DNA from 2 places in the Mesorhizobium sp. BHscii genome. Region 1 is predicted to be linked to the other one. Evidence: riboswitches for the same ligand, from Rfam matches in the RefSeq annotation. Region 1 holds a riboswitch; the other holds the start of a gene.
What was found. Region 1 has a riboswitch for S-adenosylmethionine ahead of metX (homoserine O-acetyltransferase MetX). Riboswitches for the same ligand answer to the same signal wherever they lie in the genome.

Region 1 (9,705 bases):
CTAGGTCTCACCGTGCCGAGGTCAAAGGCCCGGCTGTCTTTTCCGATGGACCAGCGCTTCACAAAGGCGCGACTCGCCGCGCTCCAAATGTCTACTGGCTTTGGCGCCGGTATTCACCAGGCGGCAGTCCGACCACGCGGTTGAAAAGCCGGCTGAATGAGGCCGTATCCCGGTATCCGACCTGGTAACATATTTCCGAAATGCCGAGTTTGGTGCTTTCAAGAAGTGTTTTCGCGGCCTCAAGGCGCCGGTCTTGAATCCATCGGCCAGGAGTGGTGTGCAATTCATCGGAAAACCGGCGCGCCAGCGTTCGCGGCGACAGGCCGAGTTGCGCTCCAAGGAAGGCAAGGTCGAGCGCTCCGAGCTGTTTTCTGGATAAAGCTTCGAGCTGGTCGCGGAACGGCTCTGGCGTGGGCAGCAGATCGGTGAGCGGGAACTCGTAGGGCGTCTGGATCTGCCGCGACGGCGGCAGCACCAGCAATTTGCGAACCAGGCGCTCCTCCCTGGCGAAACCAAGATCCCGCAGAAGCGCCTTGCCGAGCTCCAAGCCTGAAAAACCGCCGCCGCAAGTGTAGATCCGTCCGTCCCCGATCAGCACACGTGACGCGTCCCAACGCACCTTCGGAAAGCGGCGCTGAGCATCGGTCTTCAGCCACCAGGAGATCGTCGCGCGCTTTCTGTCGAGAAGACCGGCGTCTGCCAGAAAGTAACCGGCCCCGCAATGCGCGGCGATGATGGCACCGTCGCGTTGCGCGATTGCGATAAGCGGCGCGGCGTGGCGGCTCTCTTCCTCCAGCGCGGCAACAAGCTCCGGGATTTGCATGCCAGGCATGGCCAGCAGGACCAGCAGGTCCATGCGCTGCGAGGGTTCGCGTCTGGTGTGAAAGGAAATTCCGGGCGTCGTCGCGGCGTCGGCCTGCCGCGCCACGAATTCGAAGGAAATCGCCAGCGCGCCGCGAATGGTGTTCACCAGCTCGAACATTTCGACAAGCGTCGCGGCGACGGCCGAATAGAAGGTCGACGGCAGCCAGATCACGGCGTGGACGGGACGATGGTCCAAGATGCCTCCTTTAACAGCTATGGCAAGTTTAGCATATAGATTGTCAAATCTGCCAATTTCGATTTTTGCCAGCGAGCTTAGGTTCCGTGACACCGATGCAAACATCGGTGCCTGCGATCTGGCCGCGTCCAGATTGCATGACCAGATCGCCCGTTATTGGAGGCCGAGATGAAAGCAATCGTGTTTGACGCAATCGGCTCGCCGCGGGACGTGCTCTATCTGCACGACGTACCCATGCCGCGAATTGGCGACGGCGAGGTGCTGGTCAGGATGGTTTCCGCCTCGGTCAACCCTGGCGACTTCCTGTTCATCCAGAACCTCTATCCCGAACCGAAGAAGCCGCATTTTCCCCACCAGATCGCCGGAAATCATGGCGCCGGCATTATCGATGCCGTGGGCGCGAACGTCGCTTTGAAACCGGGCACGCTTGTCGCGTTCAGCTACTACAATAGCTGGGCCGAATATGCGGCCGTTCCGGCCGAATGGCTGATCCCGCTACCTGCGGACTATCCGCTCGAACGCGCCGGACAGATGGTGAACCCCATCACCGCCTGGGACCTGCTGGCGGATTCCCGTGTGCAGCCTGGACAGTGGCTGGCCGTCACGGCCGGCTATTCATCGGTTTCGACGATGGTGATGCAGTTCGCCAAACGGCGCGGCATCAACGTGATCGCGCTCGTGCGACGCTCTCACGACAGGCTGGACCTGAAGCGGCTTGGTGCCACCGCCACCCTCGATCTGTCGGATTTGAAGGTCGGCATCAGGGAAGCGGTCATGGACATGACCGGCGGCGCCGGGTTGAACGGGATCATCGATAATGTCGGCGGACCCGCCAGTGGCGAATTGATCCGCACCCTCGCGATGGGCGGGCAGATGGTCATCAATGGCGGCATGAGCAGCGAGCGTTTCGAACTGCACAATTTCGACGTGCTGCTGAGCGGCGTCGAGATCAGGGCAAATATCTACCGCTACTTCTTTTCGCCGCCTGTCGAAGCCGACCGGCCGGTGTTGCGCGAGATTGTTGACATCTTCGGCCAACCCGATTTCCATATCTCTGTCGGCGGCATCCATCCGCTGGCGCAGTTCGAGCTCGCCGTGGCAAACAGCCTGGATCGCGCCGATCTCGGAAAGCAGATTTTCAGGATGTAGCCCGGACCATGATCCCGAACCGAAGGTCAGCTAAGCAAAAAGTGGAACCGGTTTTCGGAAAGATCATGGTCAAACGACGAAAGAAGATCACGACCCGATCCGTTTCGCCACTTCTTCCAGCCAGTGGTCGCGGATCCCCAGCGCTTCGAGGTGCTCCAGCGTGCTGAGCACGTAGTCCTCGTTCTTTCCCGACTGGCCGACGGCGCCGCGAACGACGGTCGCCGCATCGGCCGCATCGAGCGCACCGGCATATTGCTCGTGGGTACGGTCGACGACATAGGCGACAGCCGAGACCGTCTCGCCCCCGTCCGTCTCGCCGCCACCCTTATCGCCGCCCCCCTTATCGCCGCCACCCTTATCGCCATTGTCGAGGCGAATGCTAAGCATGCGCTCGAGATAGACATTGGTGACCAGCTCGCGCTCACGCAGATAGGTGATGACCTCGTTGCGCAGATCGCCGGGGACGCGGAAGGCCAGCCCGATGCAGGAGCCGCCACGGTCGAGGCCGAGCACCAGGCCGGGCCGTTCGCGCGTGCCGCGATGCACGAAGGAGTAGACGCACAGCGAGCGGCGGTAGCCATGGAGGCGGGCGCGCCGCGTCTCGATATGCGCAAATCCCGGCCGCCAGATCAGCGAACCGTAGCCAAAAACCCAAAAATCGCCCATATCGCCAAGCCTGTTGCAGCACCGCACTGGAATCGGTGTTTTTCGATCCTCCTCCGTCTATCTGATGTTGCCGGAAACGACAGTCCCCTCTGCAACACGCGCCAACGAAGAGCCGCAGCATGACGTCAAATGACGAACGCCCGCCGAATTTTCTCCGCCGGCTGCTCTGGCTCGGCGCTTTCATCGTCGTGCTGTTCGGCCTCTACAGCGCCGGCTGGTTCTACCTGGCAGACAAGGTCAAGAGCGAAGCCGGCAAAGCGGTGGCCGAGCTCAACGGCAATGGCATCGAGGCGGACTGCGCCAATCTCACGGTCAGCGGCTATCCCTCGAGCTTTGCCGTTTCCTGCGACAGTCTGGCTTACCAGGACGACACAAGGAACGTCGCCGCCTCGCTCGGCAGCCTCCACGCGGCTACGCACATCACCCAGATCCTGTCGCCTGGCGTCGACCTGCGGGGACCGCTCAGGACCTCCGTCCCGGGGATGACCCCGCTATGGATCGACTGGGATACTCTGCGAGCGAACCTGAAATTGTCCTGGCCGCTGCCCCGGAGCATTTCGCTGGAGGCAGAGGGCCTGTCCGGCCAGACCGATCCGGCGGATGGCACAGACCCGGTCGAGCTGTTCAGCGCCGGGACAGCGGCCGGACAATTGCGTCCGAACGGCCAGGACATCGACTATGCCGGGAGTTTTACCGATCTCGAAATCGACCCCGATGCCATTGATGGTCGCGTGCTGCCGCCGCTCGAGGGCAGCGGCGACGTGACGCTGAAGAACGGCGTGGCGCTGATCAAGACACAAACAAAGAGCCTGCGCGGCCAGGCGGTCGATATCGGCAAGCTCGATCTGTCGTCGGGAACTGCGCGTATCACCATTTCCGGACCGGTTTCGGTCGATGCCGATGGGCTGATCGACGCCGATTTGATGATCAAGCTTAGCGATCCGAAGGCGGTGGCGGCAATCCTCGGCAAGGCCATTCCCGAGCAGAAGAGCCAGATCAAAACAGGCTTTGCCGGGCTGGCGCTGCTAGGCAACGAACCGTCGATGCCGCTCAAGGTCGTCAAGGGGAAGGCCTCGCTCGGTTTTATCCCGCTGGGCAGGATCAAGCCGGTCGATTAGATCAAGATTGCGAACCTCCAGTTCGGAAAAGATCATGGTCAAACAGGAAGATAGATGAATCGCCCGGTGAAGCTCCTGAGTGTTGGCGCGCTGACGCTCGACACGATCCTACGCGTCGACACGCTTCCGACACGTCAGGGCAAGCTCATCGCGGCCGACGGCCTCCAGATCGCCTCGGGCATGGCTTCGAGCGCGGCCTGCGCCGCACGCCGCCTCGGCGCGGACGTATCGCTGTGGGCGAGCGCGGGAGACGACACCGTCGGCGATCAGCTGGTCGCCGGGATCGAGGCCGAAGGCGTCGATTGCAGCTTTGTCCGGCGCGTCACCGGCGCGCGTTCGGCACTGTCGGCCATCTTGGTCGATACGCACGGCGAGCGCATCATCGTTCCTTTCTATGACAAGCTCGCCCAGGCCGATCCCGAGGCGCTCCCCACCCAAAATCTCACCGCATTCGACGCCGTCCTGGTCGACGTACGCTGGCCGGGCGCAGCAGCTCTGGCCATGGCGGCGGCGCGCGCAATCGGCCGTCCAGCCATACTGGACGCCGACACCGCGCCACGGGACGTGCTGGAACGCCTGTTTCCGCTCGCCTCGCACATCGTCGCGTCGGAGCCAGCGGCATTCATCCTCTGCCGCGAGGAGCAAGGCCCGCAAGAGGCCTGTGAAGCGTTGGCCGGACGCACCGATGCATTCGTAGCGGTGACGGGCGGCTCGGCGGGAAGCTGGTGGTTCGACCGCTCGGTCGCGTCCGTGCGCCATGTCGCGGCGCCAAGGATCAAGGCAGTGGACACGCTTGCCGCCGGCGATGTGTTTCACGGCGCCTTTGCCGTTGGTTTGGCGGAAGCCATGCCGATCGAACAGGCCCTGCGCTTTGCCAGCGCCGCCGCCGCGCTCAAATGCCTGCGTTTCGGCGGCCGGCTGGGCGCGCCGGACAGGGCCGAGACGCTGGCGATGATGGCCGCCCACTGGCCGGCCTGAGACAGCGGCGGCTTTCAAATCGAATCGTACCGCCGCTCTGCCTTTTGTTTGAGCATCGGATTTCCCAAAATCGGTACCCACATTTGGGTCCGATGCTCTATCCCTTGGATGGGTGCTCGACCGCCTGCCGGCCAAAGTCCGGTACGTCGATGTCCTGGCCGGCCTCGATGATCGAGCGGCGGACGGCGCGGGTGCGGGTGAACAGGTCGAACAGCTTTTCGCCGTCGCCCCAGCGGATCGCCCGCTGCAGCGAGGCCAGATCTTCCGAGAACCGCGCCAGCATTTCGAGAATGGCATCCTTGTTGTGCAGGCAGACATCCCGCCACATGGTCGGGTCGGAAGCGGCAAGGCGCGTGAAGTCACGAAAGCCGGAGGCCGAATATTTGATGACCTCGGACTTGGTGACCGACTGCAGATCGTCGGCGGTGCCGACGATGTTGTAGGCAATGATGTGCGGCAGATGCGAGACGATGGCCAGTGTCATGTCGTGATGCTGGGAATCCATCGTATCGATGTTGGAGCCGCAGCGGCGCCAGAATTCCGAGAGTCTTTCCAGCGCCTCGGGATCGGTGCCGGGCAACGGCGTGAAAATGCACCAGCGATTCTCGAACAGTTCGGCAAAGCCTGCATCCGGGCCCGATTTTTCGGTGCCCGCCAACGGATGGCCGGGAATGAAATGCACACCATCAGGCACATGCGGCTGCATCTGCGCGATGACCGACGCCTTGGTCGAGCCGACATCGGTGAGGATGGCGCCCTGCTTCAGCGCCGGTGCGATTTCCTCGGCGACCTCGCCCGAAGCGCCGACCGGCACCGAAACGATGACCAGGTCTGCATCGCGGACCGCCTCTTTCGCGTCCACCGTGTAGGAGGAGCCGAGACCGAGTTCGCTTGCCCGTGCCAGCGTCGTTTCGCTGCGTGTCGAGATAGCGACGTGGCGGGCAAGACCTTCGCGGCGGATGATGCGGGCCAGCGACGAGCCGATCAGGCCGATGCCGACCAGCGCGATCTTTTCGAACATCGGTGATGTCATTGTCTCAGCTTTTCAGAAATGTCGTGAGCGCGGCGACAACGCCGCGATTGGCCTCTTCGGTGCCGATGCTCATGCGCAGTGCATTCGGGAAGCCGTAGCCGGAAACGCGCCGCAATATGTAGCCGCGCGCTGAGAGGTAGTCGTCCGCAGCCGCCGCCGAATGCTTTTGGTCCTCGGGAAAGTGGATGAGCACGAAATTGCCGACGCTCGGCGTCACCCGCAGTCCGAGCTTGGTCAACTCCTCGCTCACCCATCGCAGCCAGGTCTCGTTATGCGCCACGCTGCGCTCGACATGGGCGCGGTCGCGGATCGCGGCAATGCCGGCCTCGATCGCCGTCGCGTTGACGTTGAAGGGACCTCGCACGCGGTTAATCGCGTCGATGATATGCATCGGCGCGTACATCCAGCCGATCCGCGCGCCGCCGAGGCCGAGCTTGGAGAAGGTGCGGGTCATGACCACGTTTTCCGCGCCAGCCACCAGTTCGACGCCGGCTTCATAGTCGTTGCGGCGGACATATTCGGCATAGGCGCCATCCAGCACCAGAAGCACATTTCGAGGCAGGCCGGCATGCAAGCGGCGCACCTCCTGGAACGGCAAATAGGTGCCGGTCGGGTTATTCGGATTGGCGAGGAAGATGATTCTGGTCCGCGGCGTTACGGCGGCGAGGATCGCATCGACGTCGGCGTGCTCATTGGTTTCCTTGACAGACACCGGGACAGCGCCAGCCGACTGGATGTAGATCTTGTAGACCATGAAGCCGTGTTCGGTGATAACGGCTTCATCGCCGGGCGCGAGATAGATCTGCGCAAGCAGGCCCAGAATCTCGTCGGAACCATTGGAACAGACGATGTTCGCCGGGTTGAGGCCATGCACCTCGGCGATCGCCTCCCGCAGGCGCCTGGCGGTGCCGTCGGGATATATGTCGAGTTTGGCTGCGACGTCGCGCGCGGCCTCTATAGCCTTCGGAGAGGGGCCGAGCGGGTTCTCGTTCGACGACAATTTATGGATCTTGGCAACGCCGGCCGGCGCCGTGCTCTTGCCCGGCACATAGGCTTCTATGTCCATGATCCCCGCGCGGGGCGTTGGACGTGCCTGATCCGATGGCTGGTTCATATTGCAAAAATCCGTCGAGAACGTTTCCGCCCGGGAAGCCGCAGCGGAAATACAAGCCGTGGCCCGGAATGTCGAGAGCGTCAATTATGGGTGAGCGACTGGCCGTTGACGCCGAGGCGCGGCGGTCCTAGAAGAAAGGCGAAATCCCGTGGTGATTTGGCCGGTCGGCTTGCAGCCACGTTAAACAACTCGCTAAAGGGCCGTTTGCATTCTGTAACCGGCTTTGCGAAGGCAATGCCGGTTTTTGTTGTCCGTTGCCGGCCGGACAACCGCATCGCCCGAAAATCGGAATCGGGATTTTCGGAAAGCGCGATGGGTAATACAAGAGGATGCGATGGTCGCGCTGCGCACTAAAAGAACCAACAACGAGGCCGACCAACCGTCGAGCCCGGTGTTGCGTTTCGGTGCCGACAAGCCGCTCAAGCTCGACGCCGGCACGCTGCTGTCACCGTTCCAGATCGCCTACAAGACCTACGGCACGCTCAACGACGCCCGCTCCAACGCCATCCTCGTCTGCCATGCGCTGACCGGCGACCAGCATGTCGCCAGCACCAATCCGGTCACCGGCAAGCCGGGCTGGTGGGAAGTGCTGATCGGCCCCGGCAAGATCATCGACACCAGCCGCTTCTTCGTAATCTGCTCAAACGTCATCGGCGGCTGTCTCGGCTCGACCGGCCCCGCCTCGACCAATCCAGCCACCGGCAAGCCCTACGGGCTCGACCTGCCGATCATCACCATCCGCGACATGGTGCGGGCGCAGCTGATGCTGGTCGACCATTTCGGCATCGAAAAACTGTTCTCAGTGCTCGGCGGCTCGATGGGCGGCATGCAGGTACTGCAATGGGCGTCGAGCTATCCGGAGCGCGTTTTCTCAGCGCTGCCGATCGCCACCGGCGCGCGCCATTCCTCGCAGAACATCGCCTTCCATGAGGTCGGCCGGCAAGCGGTGATGGCCGATCCGGACTGGCATGGCGGCAAATATTTCGAGCAGGGCAAGCGCCCGGAAAAGGGACTGGCCGTGGCGCGCATGGCCGCCCACATCACCTACCTGTCTGAAGCGGCCCTGCACCGGAAGTTCGGCCGCAACCTGCAGGACCGTGAAGCGCTCACCTTCGGTTTCGACGCCGACTTCCAGATTGAGAGCTATCTGCGCCATCAGGGCATGACCTTCGTCGACCGTTTCGACGCCAACTCCTATCTCTACATGACCCGGGCAATGGACTATTTCGACCTCGCCGCCGACCATGGCGGCCGACTGGCCGACGCCTTTGCCGGCACCAGGACCCGTTTCTGCCTGGTCTCCTTCACCAGCGACTGGCTGTTCCCGACCGAGGAGAGCCGCTCGGTCGTTCACGCGCTGAACGCGGCCGGCGCCTCGGTGTCCTTCGTCGAGATCGAGACCGATCGCGGCCACGACGCCTTCCTGCTCGACGAGCCGGAGCTGTTCGCGGCCATCAACGGCTTCATCGCCTCGGCGGCCCGCGCCAGGGGGCTCAGCGCATGACCCCTGAAGATTGCAGGCTTTCTGGACCGGCATCATGCGCCAGGCATCAGCGCATGACCCCGAAAAGTTGCAGACTTTTCGGACCGGCATCATGCGCCAGGCATCAGCGCATGACCCCGAAAAGTTGCAGACTTTTCGGATCAGGATCATGCGCCAGGCAAAAGGCGAGATCATGAGTGTCAACCACGCCCAGCGCGTCGACCTCGAAGTCGTCGCCGATCTCATCCCGCCGCAGTCGCGGGTGCTGGACGTCGGTTCCGGCGATGGCCTGCTGCTCGAATTGCTGCAGGCGACGAAGCAGGTCGACGGCCGCGGGATGGAACTGTCGCAGCGCGGCGTCAACGAATGCGTGGCGCGCGGCCTGTCCGTCATCCAGGGCGACGCCGACAAGGACCTCAAATTCTATCCCGACAAGGGTTTCGATTTCGTCGTCCTGTCGCAAACCTTGCAGGCGACCCGCAACCCGAAGCTGGTGCTCGACGAATTGCTCAGGATCGGCAAACACGCCATCGTCTCCTTCCCCAATTTCGGCCACTGGCGGGTGCGCCTTTCGCTGTTCCTCGAAGGGCGGATGCCGGTGACCAAGGACCTGCCCTATTCCTGGTACGACACACCCAACATCCATTTCTGCACCATCCGCGACTTCGTCAATCTCTGCGAGGAGCTCGGCGCAACGGTGGAAAGGGCAACCGCGCTTGACGCCAATGGCCAGAAAATCGGCCTCTCGATGCCATGGTGGTTCTGGAATTTCTTTGGCCAGCAAGCGGTGTTCCTGCTGAGGCGATAACGGCCGTCGCTTCTTCGGCCAATATGGCGCTCGGCCTGCCCGGGTCCGAAGACCATGGGTGTAGGACTGATCGCCATTCATCGACCAGCTAGCGATTAAGTTGCGGAAAATACGGATCGGAGAAAAACCGCCGGTCGCGCTCGCCTTGCAAACAGTCGACCGGTGTTGCCGCATCGACCCGGATCGGTCCACGATCGGCCCAAGGACCGGCAACACCGCTGACCTCTAGGATCAGTTTGCGGCGTATGGCGGTCACGAATTCGGAAGCGGCATAGACCGGCAGCACGAAAGCCCCA
Region 2 (9,705 bases), on a different contig from region 1:
ATTTTGGCCTGCCGCTGCGCAACCCGCTTGAAATCGAGCAACCGGTGACGGTGGCGGTGAAGGCGCTTTGATTGTGTGATCTCCCCCCTTGAGGGGGAGATTGGCAGCCTCAATAAATATCGAAATCGAAATATTTGGCCTGGATCTTCTTGTAGGTGCCATCTGCGACGATCGCATCGATCGCGGCGTTGAGCTTCTCGCGCAGCGCATTGTCTTCCTTGCGCACGGCGATACCGGCTTCGGTTTCGGTGCCCTTGACGTCGCCGACCATCTTGCAGCAGCCGTCGCTCGACTTCTTCATCCAGTCCATCAGCACGAATTTGTCTGAAAGGACGGCATCGAGACGACCGTTCATCAGGTCGGCGACCGCCTCCTCCTGGGTCGGATAGAGCTTCGCCTCGGCGCCGGCCTTGCTATAGACATCCTGGGCATAGTCGGCCTGGGTGGTCGAAGCCTGAGCGCCGACTGTCTTGCCGGCAAGTGCGGCGGGTTCGGTCGAGGCAATATCGCTGTCCTTCAACGCCACCAGCGAAAGCGGCGTGGTATAATATTTGTTGGTGAAGGAGACCTGCTTCTTGCGCTCCTCGGTAATGCTCATGGACGCGATGATGGCGTCGAACTTTCTGGCCTGGAGCGCCGGGATCATGCCGTCCCAGTCCTGCGTGACAAGTTCGCATTCGACCTTCATCTGAGCGCAAAGCGCATTGGCGATGTCGATGTCGAAGCCGGTGAGCTTGCCATCCGCGGTGATGGTGTTGAACGGCGGATAGGCGCCTTCGGTGGCGATCTTCAACTTTTCCTGTGCTTGCGCCGACAAGGACCCGGCAGCCATCACCAGCATGGCAGCTGTTGCTGCCGATGCGATCCATCTTGAAATCTGCATTTCTTTGTTCCCTTGGTTCAACCACCTTGACGGTTGGGCACAGCCAAGCACGGCCCGCAAGGTCAGGCAAGCACAGTCTGGTTGATCGGGGATCAGCGCGCGGCGCGGAAATGTTTGGACAGTTTCAGGCCCTGTGCCTGATAGTTCGAGCCGAGGTCTGTGCCGTAGAGCGCCTGCGGCCGCTTCAGCATGTGCTCGTAGACCAGCCGTCCGACGATCTGGCCGTGGTCGAGGATGAACGGCACTTCGTGGCTGCGCACTTCGAGCACAGCCCTGCTGCCGGTGCCGCCGGCCGCCGAATGGCCGAAGCCCGGATCAAAGAAACCGGCATAGTGGACACGGAACTCGCCAACCAGCGGATCGAAGGGCGTCATCTCGGCGGCATAGAGCGGCGGCACATGCACCGCCTCCTGGCTGACGAGGATATAGAATTCATCCGGATCGAGCACCAATTCGCCGCCGCCGCTCTTGTAGAGCGGCTCCCAGAAATCGACGACATCCTGTGCGGCGCGCTTGTCAACATCGACCAGGCCGGTGTGGTGCTTGCCGCGGTAGCCGACCAGCCCGTCCTTGTCGCCATCGAGGTCGATCGACAGTGCGATGCCGCCGCCGGAAATGTTCGGCGGCTCGGTCGCGACCAGCGTCTCGGCACGATGCAATTCGTGCAGCTCGCTTTCCGACAAAAGCGCATTGCCGGTGCGGAACCTGATCTGCGACAGCCGCGAGCCGGCACGGACGACGATCGGAAAGGTGCGCGGGCTGACTTCCAGATAGAGCGGGCCGTTGTAGCCGGCAGCGATCTTGTCGAACTCGTGGCCGCGATCGGTCATCACGCGGGTGAAGATGTCGAGCCGTCCGGTCGAGCTCTTCGGGTTGGCCGAGGCCGAAACGCTTGCCGGAAGCGCCAGGCTCTCGAGCAGCGGCACGATATAGACGCAGCCCGTCTCCAGCACCGCGCCATCAGCGAGATTGATTTCGTGCAGCTTCAGGCGGTCGAGTTTTTCAGCAACCCTGTGGTTCGGGCCGGGCAGGAAGGAGGCGCGCACCCGCCAGGCCTTGTCGGCAAGCCTAAGGTCGAGGCTGGCCGGCTGGACCTGGTCGGCATCGAGCGCGCGCGGCGATTTCAGCGCGCCCGACTGGAACAGCGCGGAAATATCCTGATCGGGAAGAATGCCTGTCTGCCGCAAAGTCTGGCTCCGCTCGAAGGCCGGGCGTGGTCTCGTTTTGTCGCAGGTTCCTGCCGCGGAACCCGCTGGTACAAACCTCTTAATCATGCCGGCAATTGACGCAAGCGTGGTGCGGGTTTAAAGGGTCGTTATCCCGTGGTGATTTGGCCGGTCGGCTTGCAGCCACGTTAAACAAGTCGCTAAAGGACCGTCGGGCCGAAAGGCCGTATGGACCGGTTGCGACTTTCGCGGCCGGTTTTTTTGTATTTGGGCCATTTTTGGTGTTTGGAACAAGGTGATGACGAGCAACAAGCGCAACTGGAAGCCTCAGACCGCACTCGTGCATGCGGGAACGCTGCGTTCCGGCTTCGGCGAAACCTCCGAGGCGATGTATCTCACGCAAGGCTATGTCTACGATACGGCGCAGGCGGCGGAAGCCCGCTTCAAGGGCGAGGAACCGGGCTTTATCTATTCGCGCTATGCCAATCCGACGGTCGACATGTTCGAGAAGCGCATGTGTGCGCTGGAAGGTGCCGAAGATGCCCGCGCCACCGCATCCGGCATGGCGGCGGTCACAGCGGCGTTGCTGTGCAGCGCCAAGGCCGGCGACCACATCGTGGCGGCGCGCGCGCTGTTCGGCTCCTGCCGCTGGGTGGTCGAGACGCTGGCGCCGAAATACGGCATCGAGGCGACGCTGGTCGATGGCACCGAAATCGCCAATTGGGAAAAGGCGGTCAGGCCCAACACGAAGCTGTTCTTCCTTGAAAGCCCGACCAATCCGACGCTGGAAGTCGTCGACATCGCAGCCGTCGCCTCGCTTGCCGATTCGATCGGCGCGCGGCTGATCGTCGACAATGTCTTTGCCACGCCCTTGCAGCAGAAGCCGTTGCAGCTCGGCGCCCATATCGTCGTCTATTCGGCGACCAAGCACATCGACGGCCAGGGGCGCTGCCTCGGCGGCGTCATCCTGTCGGACAAGAAATGGATCGACGAGAACCTGCACGATTATTTCCGCCACACCGGTCCCAGTCTGTCGCCGTTCAACGCCTGGACGCTGCTGAAGGGCCTGGAAACGCTGCCGCTGCGTGTGCGCCAGCAGACGGAAAGTGCCGGCCGGATCGCGGACTTCCTCGCCGAGCGGCCGGAAATCGCCCGCGTCATCTATCCCGGCCGCGCCGATCACCCGCAAGCGGCGGTCGTCAAGAAGCAGATGTCGGGCGGCTCGACGCTGATCTGCCTCGACGTCAAGGGCGGCAAGCAGGCGGCCTTCGCCTTCCAGAACGCGCTCGATATCGTGCTGATCTCTAACAATCTCGGTGACGCCAAGAGCCTGATCACCCATCCGGCGACGACGACGCACAAGAATCTGAGCGACGAGGCGCGCGCCGAACTCGGCATCGGGCCAGGCACGCTCAGGCTGTCCGTCGGCCTGGAGGACACCGACGACCTGCTCGAAGACATCGAGCAGGCCCTGAAAGCCGCCAGATAGTGCACTGGGCGGTGTCGCTCGAATCGTCAAAATCAGGCGCGGTCAGGCGCCCGACGGGGTCTCTTCCAATTCCGCAACGGCGCTGGTGTGGATCGTCATCGTGTTGCCACGCCAGTCGACGGCGCCGCTGAGCCAGCCACGCGCCCAGACAATCGGCAGGATGCAATCGCGCGCCATCATCGCCGGGATCATGCGCAGCGACAGGTGCCAGCCCTTGGCCGAGGCGAGAGCGCATTCCGGGAGGTAGGCGACTACCAGCACAGCGATGGCGGTTGCCGACAGGCTGAAGCCGGCGCCTGCTGCCGCAACCAACGCAAGCACCAGCGGCGGCGCCGCTCCGATCAGGATCTCGGGCGCGAAGAACAGTGGGAAGGTGACGCGACGCAGGCGTGCCCAGCGGGCCTGGCGCGACCAGATTTCGCCGAGCGTGCGAAAACCGAGCGGCTGCTCAAAGGGCGAGGCCACGAGATTGACGCGCAGTCCAAGCCCGTTGACCAGCTTGGTCGCGGCCGCATCCTCGGCGATCTCGGCGGCAAGCGCACGGATGCCGCCATTGGCGTCGAGCATGGGCTTGTCCCACAACATGCTCTTGCCTTGGGCAAAGCCAAGGCCTATCGCCTCGCCGGTATATTGCCAGCGCGCCTGCAGCGTGTTGAGGAAGGCGCATTCGACCTCAGCCCAGAACCCGTCCGGCCGCGAACCGATCGGCGTCGAGCAGACAAGACCGGTGTCCGGCCGCCATGCCGCCATCAGATGCTGGACATAGTCCCTCGGCATCAGGACGTTGGAATCGGCAAGGATGACCCAGCGGTGGCGCGCGGCCTCCCAGCCCTTCACGCAATTGTTGAGTTTCGGATTGCCGCTGATTCGGTCGTCGCCGACGAGCAGCTGGGCCGGCACGGCCGGAAAGCGGGCAATCGCATCGGTGATCGGCCCGACCACCGGGTCGTCGGCATGGGCGACGCAGAAGATGAGCTCATAGCGCGGCCAGTCGAGCGAGAAGGCGCGCTCGAGCGTTTCCTCGGCAAACGGCTCGACGCCGCGCGACGGCACGACGATCGACACCGGAGGCGCCTTGCCGGCTGGCGGCGCGATCCTGCCAGGCCGCTTCAGCTTCAACGAAGCGAGCAGGATGCTGGCGAGATTGACGAGAAGCAGAGCTGTGGAAAGCAAGGCGGCTGTGACTGTCAGTTCCATCGATATCTGGTCACTCCAGAAAAGCCGGCCGCATGATAGCCGTTTTCAACAGTTCGACAGAATGCTGAGTCGCCCGGCCCTGCACACCATCATTGTCATGTGTCACTTAAATGACATTGTTCTTCGGCACCTGCGCGCAAATGAGTCGGGCAACGACGGGAAGCGCCCTGTTGACCAAACTGCGGAGAGCGTCGAAAGTTCCGTCTGCATATTGTGGAGTAGTCTATGTACAGCGCCGTTACGCGCAACATCGAAGTACAGGTCAGGCCGTTCTATCTGGAAGATCGCTCCGACCCGTCGGAGAACCGCTATGTCTGGGGCTACCAGGTGACCATCGACAACCAGTCGGATGAATTCGTACAACTTCTGTCACGCTATTGGCACATCACCGACGGCACCGGCCGGGTCGAGGAAGTGCGCGGCGCCGGCGTTGTCGGCGACCAGCCCGAACTTAACCCCGGCGACAGTTATCAATATACGTCTGGCTGCCCGCTCTCGACGCCGTCCGGCATCATGGTCGGCCACTATACGATGCGCAACAAGCGAGGCGAGACATTCGACGTCGCCATCCCCGCCTTTTCGCTCGACCTGCCGGGCACGCGGCGCACCGTCAACTGACCAGCTAGACCTGATCCATCCCGATAGAATCGGGATGGGCTCTAACTCTTAGACCAGGACCTTTTCCGAACCGAAGGTCAGCGAAGCAAAAAACGCTTTCCACTTTTCGATGCGCGGACCTTCGGTCGGGATCATGGTCTACTGCGCCGCAGCAAACTCCGCCGGATCGAAGTCATATTGCTTCGAGCAGAATTCGCAGGCGACATGAATGCCGCCATCCTCGGTGCTGTCCCTGATCTCGTCGGCTGAGAAACCTTCGAGTATGCCGCGGATCTTCTCCCTGGAGCATGAGCACTCGTCGGCTACCGGTACGCCGCCGAAGACGCGGACGCCGTGCTCGTGGAACAGCCGGTAAAGCAACCGCTCGGCGCCGATCGTCGGGTCGATCAGTTCCGTCGGCTCGATGGTGCCAAGCAATGCCAGCAGTTCCTGCCAGGAATTGTCGGCCGGATCATGGATCTCATCGCGCGGATCGCCGTCGCCGCCTGGAAGGTCGGGCACGCGCATGCGTTCCGCCGATTGCGGCAGGAATTGCGCAAGGATGCCACCGGCACGCCATTGCTCGCGGGCACCGCCGACACCGGGCGTCAACAGCTTGGCCACCGAGAGTCTGAGGTCGGTCGGGATCTGTTCCGACTGGCGAAAATAGGTGCGCGCGGCCTCCTCCAGTGTCTCGCCGTCGAGCTGGACGATGCCCTGATAGCGCTGCGTGTGGGCACCCTGGTCGATGGTCAGCGCCAGGACACCGCTGCCGAGCAGCGTCTGCTGCGAGGTCTCGCCGGCAGATGTCAGTGCCTCCAGCCGGTCGGCGTCGAAGCGCGCATAGGCGCGCAGCGCCTGCGGCGTGGAAAAATCAGCCACCAGCATATCGACCGGCCCGTCCGTGCGGGTCTGCAGGATGAACTTGCCTTCGAACTTGAGCGAGGTACCGAGCAGCACTGTCAGCACGCAAGCTTCCGCCAGCAAGCGCGCGACCGGCTCGGGGTAGTCATGACGGCTGAGGATCGCGTCGAGCATCGGCCCGAGCTGGACGGTGCGGCCGCGCACGTCGAGCGGGCCGACCTCGAAGGGCACGACATGATCGTCGCCGGCGTAGCCGAATTCGCCGAGTTTGGGTTGATGTTCAGCCAATTGATGAGTTTCCAACATGACAAAGCTCCGGGGCGCGGCCATGCCGCCCTCCGGGGCGCATGCGTCGAAACGCGCTCGATTTGCGTGATGCGGCTGAGATAGGCATCACGTACTCCCGGATCAAGGCGGTCCGGATCAAGCGCCCAGACACCAGGCCAAAACCGCCTTCTGGGCGTGGAGCCGGTTCTCGGCCTCGTCGAACACCACCGAATGTGGCCCGTCGATGACCTCGTCGGTGACCTCCTCACCGCGATGCGCCGGCAGGCAGTGCATGAACAATGCGTCGGGCTTTGCCTTCGCCATCAGCGCCGCATTGACCTGATAGGGTGAGAAGACGTTGTGGCCGCGAGCACGGTGCTCCTGGCCCATCGACACCCAGCAGTCGGTGACGACGCAGTCGGCCTCGTGGACCGCCTCCTCGGGCGAGCGGGTGAAGTTCAACTTGCCGCCATGCGCCATCGACCAGTCGACATGCTTCTGCGCCGGCTCGCTGCCTTCCGGCACGGCTACGTTGAGATTGAAGCGGAACCGCGCCGAGGCCTCCAGCAGCGAATGCAACACGTTGTTGCCGTCGCCGGTCCAGGCGATGGTCTTGCCGGCGACCGGACCGCGATGCTCCTCGAAAGTCATGATATCGGCCATCAGCTGGCACGGATGGGTATCGTCGGTCAGCCCGTTGATGACGGGAACGGTGGCGTTCTCGGTCAGCTCCAGCAGCCGGTCATGCGATGTGGTTCGGATCATGATCGCATCGACATAGCGCGACAGCACCTTGGCCGTGTCGGCGATGGTTTCGGAGCGGCCGAGCTGCATCTCGGTGCCGGTCAGCATGATGGTCTCGCCGCCGAGTTGGCGCATGCCGACGTCGAAGGATACGCGCGTGCGCGTCGACGGCTTGTCGAAGATCATCGCCAGCACCTTGCCTTCGAGCGGTTTTGTCCGCTCGCCAGCCTTGAGCCTTGCCTTTCGCACGACGGCATCGTCCAGCATGAAGCGCAGATCGCCCTCGGAAACGGCGGAAAGATCGGTGAAATGGCGAAGGCTCATTTGGGGTCTTTCGACTGTTACTTCGCGGCAGCCGCGGCTATGGCATCGGCCAGGCCCCTGGCGCCGGCGCGGATGCGGTCGAGCGCTTCATGGATCTCGGCGTCGGTGACGGTGAGCGGCGGCAGCAGGCGAAGGACGTTGTCACCGGCCGGAACCGCCAGCAGATGCTGGTCGCGCAACGCCATATTCACCTTGGTGTTGGGTGCGGCGCATTTCAGGCCGAGCATCAAGCCGGTGCCCCTGATGTCTTCGATGATATCAGGAAATTCGTCGGCGACACCCGCCAGCCCCTGCTTTAGCAGCAGCGCCTTGCGCTGGACATCCTCCAGGAAGCCGTCCTCCAGCACCACGTCGAGCACGGCGTTGCCGACCGCCATCGCCAGCGGATTGCCGCCGAAAGTGGTGCCGTGCACGCCGGCGGTCATGCCGACGGCCGCCTCGTCGGTTGCGAGGCAGGCGCCCACCGGGAAGCCGCCGCCGATGCCCTTGGCAACCGCCATGATGTCGGGCGTGACGCCAGCCCATTCATGCGCGAACAATTTTCCGGTGCGGCCGATGCCGCACTGGACCTCGTCGAAGATCAGGAGCAGGCCATGCTGTTCGCAGAGCTGCCTCAGCCGCTTCAGCGACTGCGTCGGCACCGGGCGGATGCCACCCTCGCCCTGCACCGGCTCGATCAGTATCGCGGCGGTCTCGGGGGTGATCGCCTTTTCGGCGGCGTCGATGTCGCCGAAGCCGACCTGGTCGAAACCTTCGACCTTGGGTCCGAAGCCTTCCAGGTATTTATACTGGCCGCCGGCGGCGATGGTCGCCAGCGTGCGGCCATGAAAGGCGCCTTCGAAGGTGATGATGCGAAAGCGCTCGGGATGGCCCTTGACGAAGTGGTAGCGCCGCGCCGTCTTGATGGCGCATTCCAGCGCCTCGGCGCCGGAATTGGTGAAGAACACCTTGTCGGCGAAGGTGGCGTCGGCCAGCCGCTCGCCCAGACGGCTCTGCCCCGGAATCTCGTAGAGGTTGGAGACGTGCCAGACCTTGGCCGCCTGCTCGGTGAGTGCCGAGACCAAATGCGGATGGCTGTGGCCCAGCGAATTCACGGCGACACCGCCGCCAAAATCGAGATATCGCTCGCCCTTGTCGGTGACCAGCCAAGTGCCTTCCCCATGGTCGAAGGCCAGGGGTGCGCGGGCAAAGGTCTCGAAAAGCGCCGAACCGCTCATTATATGCGTCTCCGGAACCGGAAAATCAAAAAGCCGCCAAAGCGGCGGCCTTTGCGGCTTATCGTGTTTTTCGGCCATGAAGTCAACGAAAACGTCGCGCGAGGACGCGCGGCAAGCTCTCCAGCGAGACGCCGGCTCATCAGCGACCGGGCAAGTTGGGGAAAACCGAAAAAACCGATTCGTGTTGGCCCTCGGACTCTTGTCACCGAGTCAGCGCATAAGGTAATTGTAGTCGAGAAATAACTAGATTTCGTGCGGCGGACCTAATCACCCGATATATGTGGTGTCTGCCCGGCGGAAGCCGGATCGTGGAAGGATTCCGATCGCCGCACATTCAGCAGGAGCGCGGTCTCATGAATTGGACTGACGAGCGGGTCGAACTTCTTAGAAAATTGTGGTCGGAGGGACTGAGCGCCAGCCAGATCGCCGCACAGCTCGGGGGCGTCAGCCGCAATGCCGTCATCGGCAAGGTGCATCGGCTGAAACTGTCGGGCCGCGGACGCTCGACCGCCACGCCGGCACGCCAGAAAAAGAGCGTGCAAGGATCGAGCGTCCAGAAATCGGTGTCGCGGGCGGCGAGCACTGCGCGGCATATCACCACGTCGATCGGCGCGACCGCGCTGCAGGCGCAATTCGACACCGCACCGGTGGCGCGTCATTACGTCCGTCCCGTCGAGAACGTCGTCGTGCCGATCTCGCGGCATCTGCAACTCGTCGAGTTAACCGAGCGGACATGCAAATGGCCGAATGGCGATCCGCTTTCGGAAGAGTTCCATTTCTGCGGCAACGACGCGGCCGAAACCGGACCCTATTGCAAGTACCACGCCCGCATTGCGTTCCAGCCCGCATCAGAGCGGCGGCGGAGTAGATAAGGCAATAGGGGAGTAGGGCAGTATGGGAGTAGGTAAAGATTAGGCTTTGTGAGTGCGACCCTTGGCAACGCACTACATACTCCCT

Region 2: linked by a shared signal. The riboswitch ahead of ACWTU7_RS08280 (O-succinylhomoserine sulfhydrylase) and the one ahead of metX (homoserine O-acetyltransferase MetX) in region 1 are both predicted to bind S-adenosylmethionine.

Annotation. Positions count from the first base shown of each region.
Region 1 is NZ_JBSPKW010000015.1:78,507-88,211, forward strand. It holds gene ACWTU7_RS20690 (GlxA family transcriptional regulator) at 92-1,060, opposite strand; gene ACWTU7_RS20695 (quinone oxidoreductase family protein) at 1,229-2,209, shown strand; gene ACWTU7_RS20700 (gamma-glutamylcyclotransferase) at 2,297-2,875, opposite strand; gene ACWTU7_RS20705 (DUF2125 domain-containing protein) at 2,995-3,993, shown strand; gene ACWTU7_RS20710 (PfkB family carbohydrate kinase) at 4,048-4,971, shown strand; gene ACWTU7_RS20715 (prephenate/arogenate dehydrogenase family protein) at 5,069-6,004, opposite strand; gene hisC (histidinol-phosphate transaminase) at 6,009-7,118, opposite strand; SAM riboswitch at 7,257-7,334, shown strand; gene metX (homoserine O-acetyltransferase MetX) at 7,453-8,622, shown strand; gene metW (methionine biosynthesis protein MetW) at 8,795-9,409, shown strand; gene ACWTU7_RS20735 (DUF1194 domain-containing protein) at 9,498-9,705, opposite strand, start outside.
Region 2 is NZ_JBSPKW010000004.1:204,058-213,762, forward strand. It holds gene araD1 (AraD1 family protein) at 1-71, shown strand, start outside; gene ACWTU7_RS08270 (ABC transporter substrate-binding protein) at 110-883, opposite strand; gene ACWTU7_RS08275 (2'-deoxycytidine 5'-triphosphate deaminase) at 976-2,070, opposite strand; SAM riboswitch at 2,196-2,273, shown strand; gene ACWTU7_RS08280 (O-succinylhomoserine sulfhydrylase) at 2,348-3,538, shown strand; gene ACWTU7_RS08285 (ceramide glucosyltransferase) at 3,581-4,735, opposite strand; gene apaG (Co2+/Mg2+ efflux protein ApaG) at 4,961-5,353, shown strand; gene ACWTU7_RS08295 (Hsp33 family molecular chaperone) at 5,492-6,526, opposite strand; gene argF (ornithine carbamoyltransferase) at 6,620-7,531, opposite strand; gene ACWTU7_RS08305 (acetylornithine transaminase) at 7,549-8,748, opposite strand; gene ACWTU7_RS08310 (GcrA family cell cycle regulator) at 9,102-9,620, shown strand.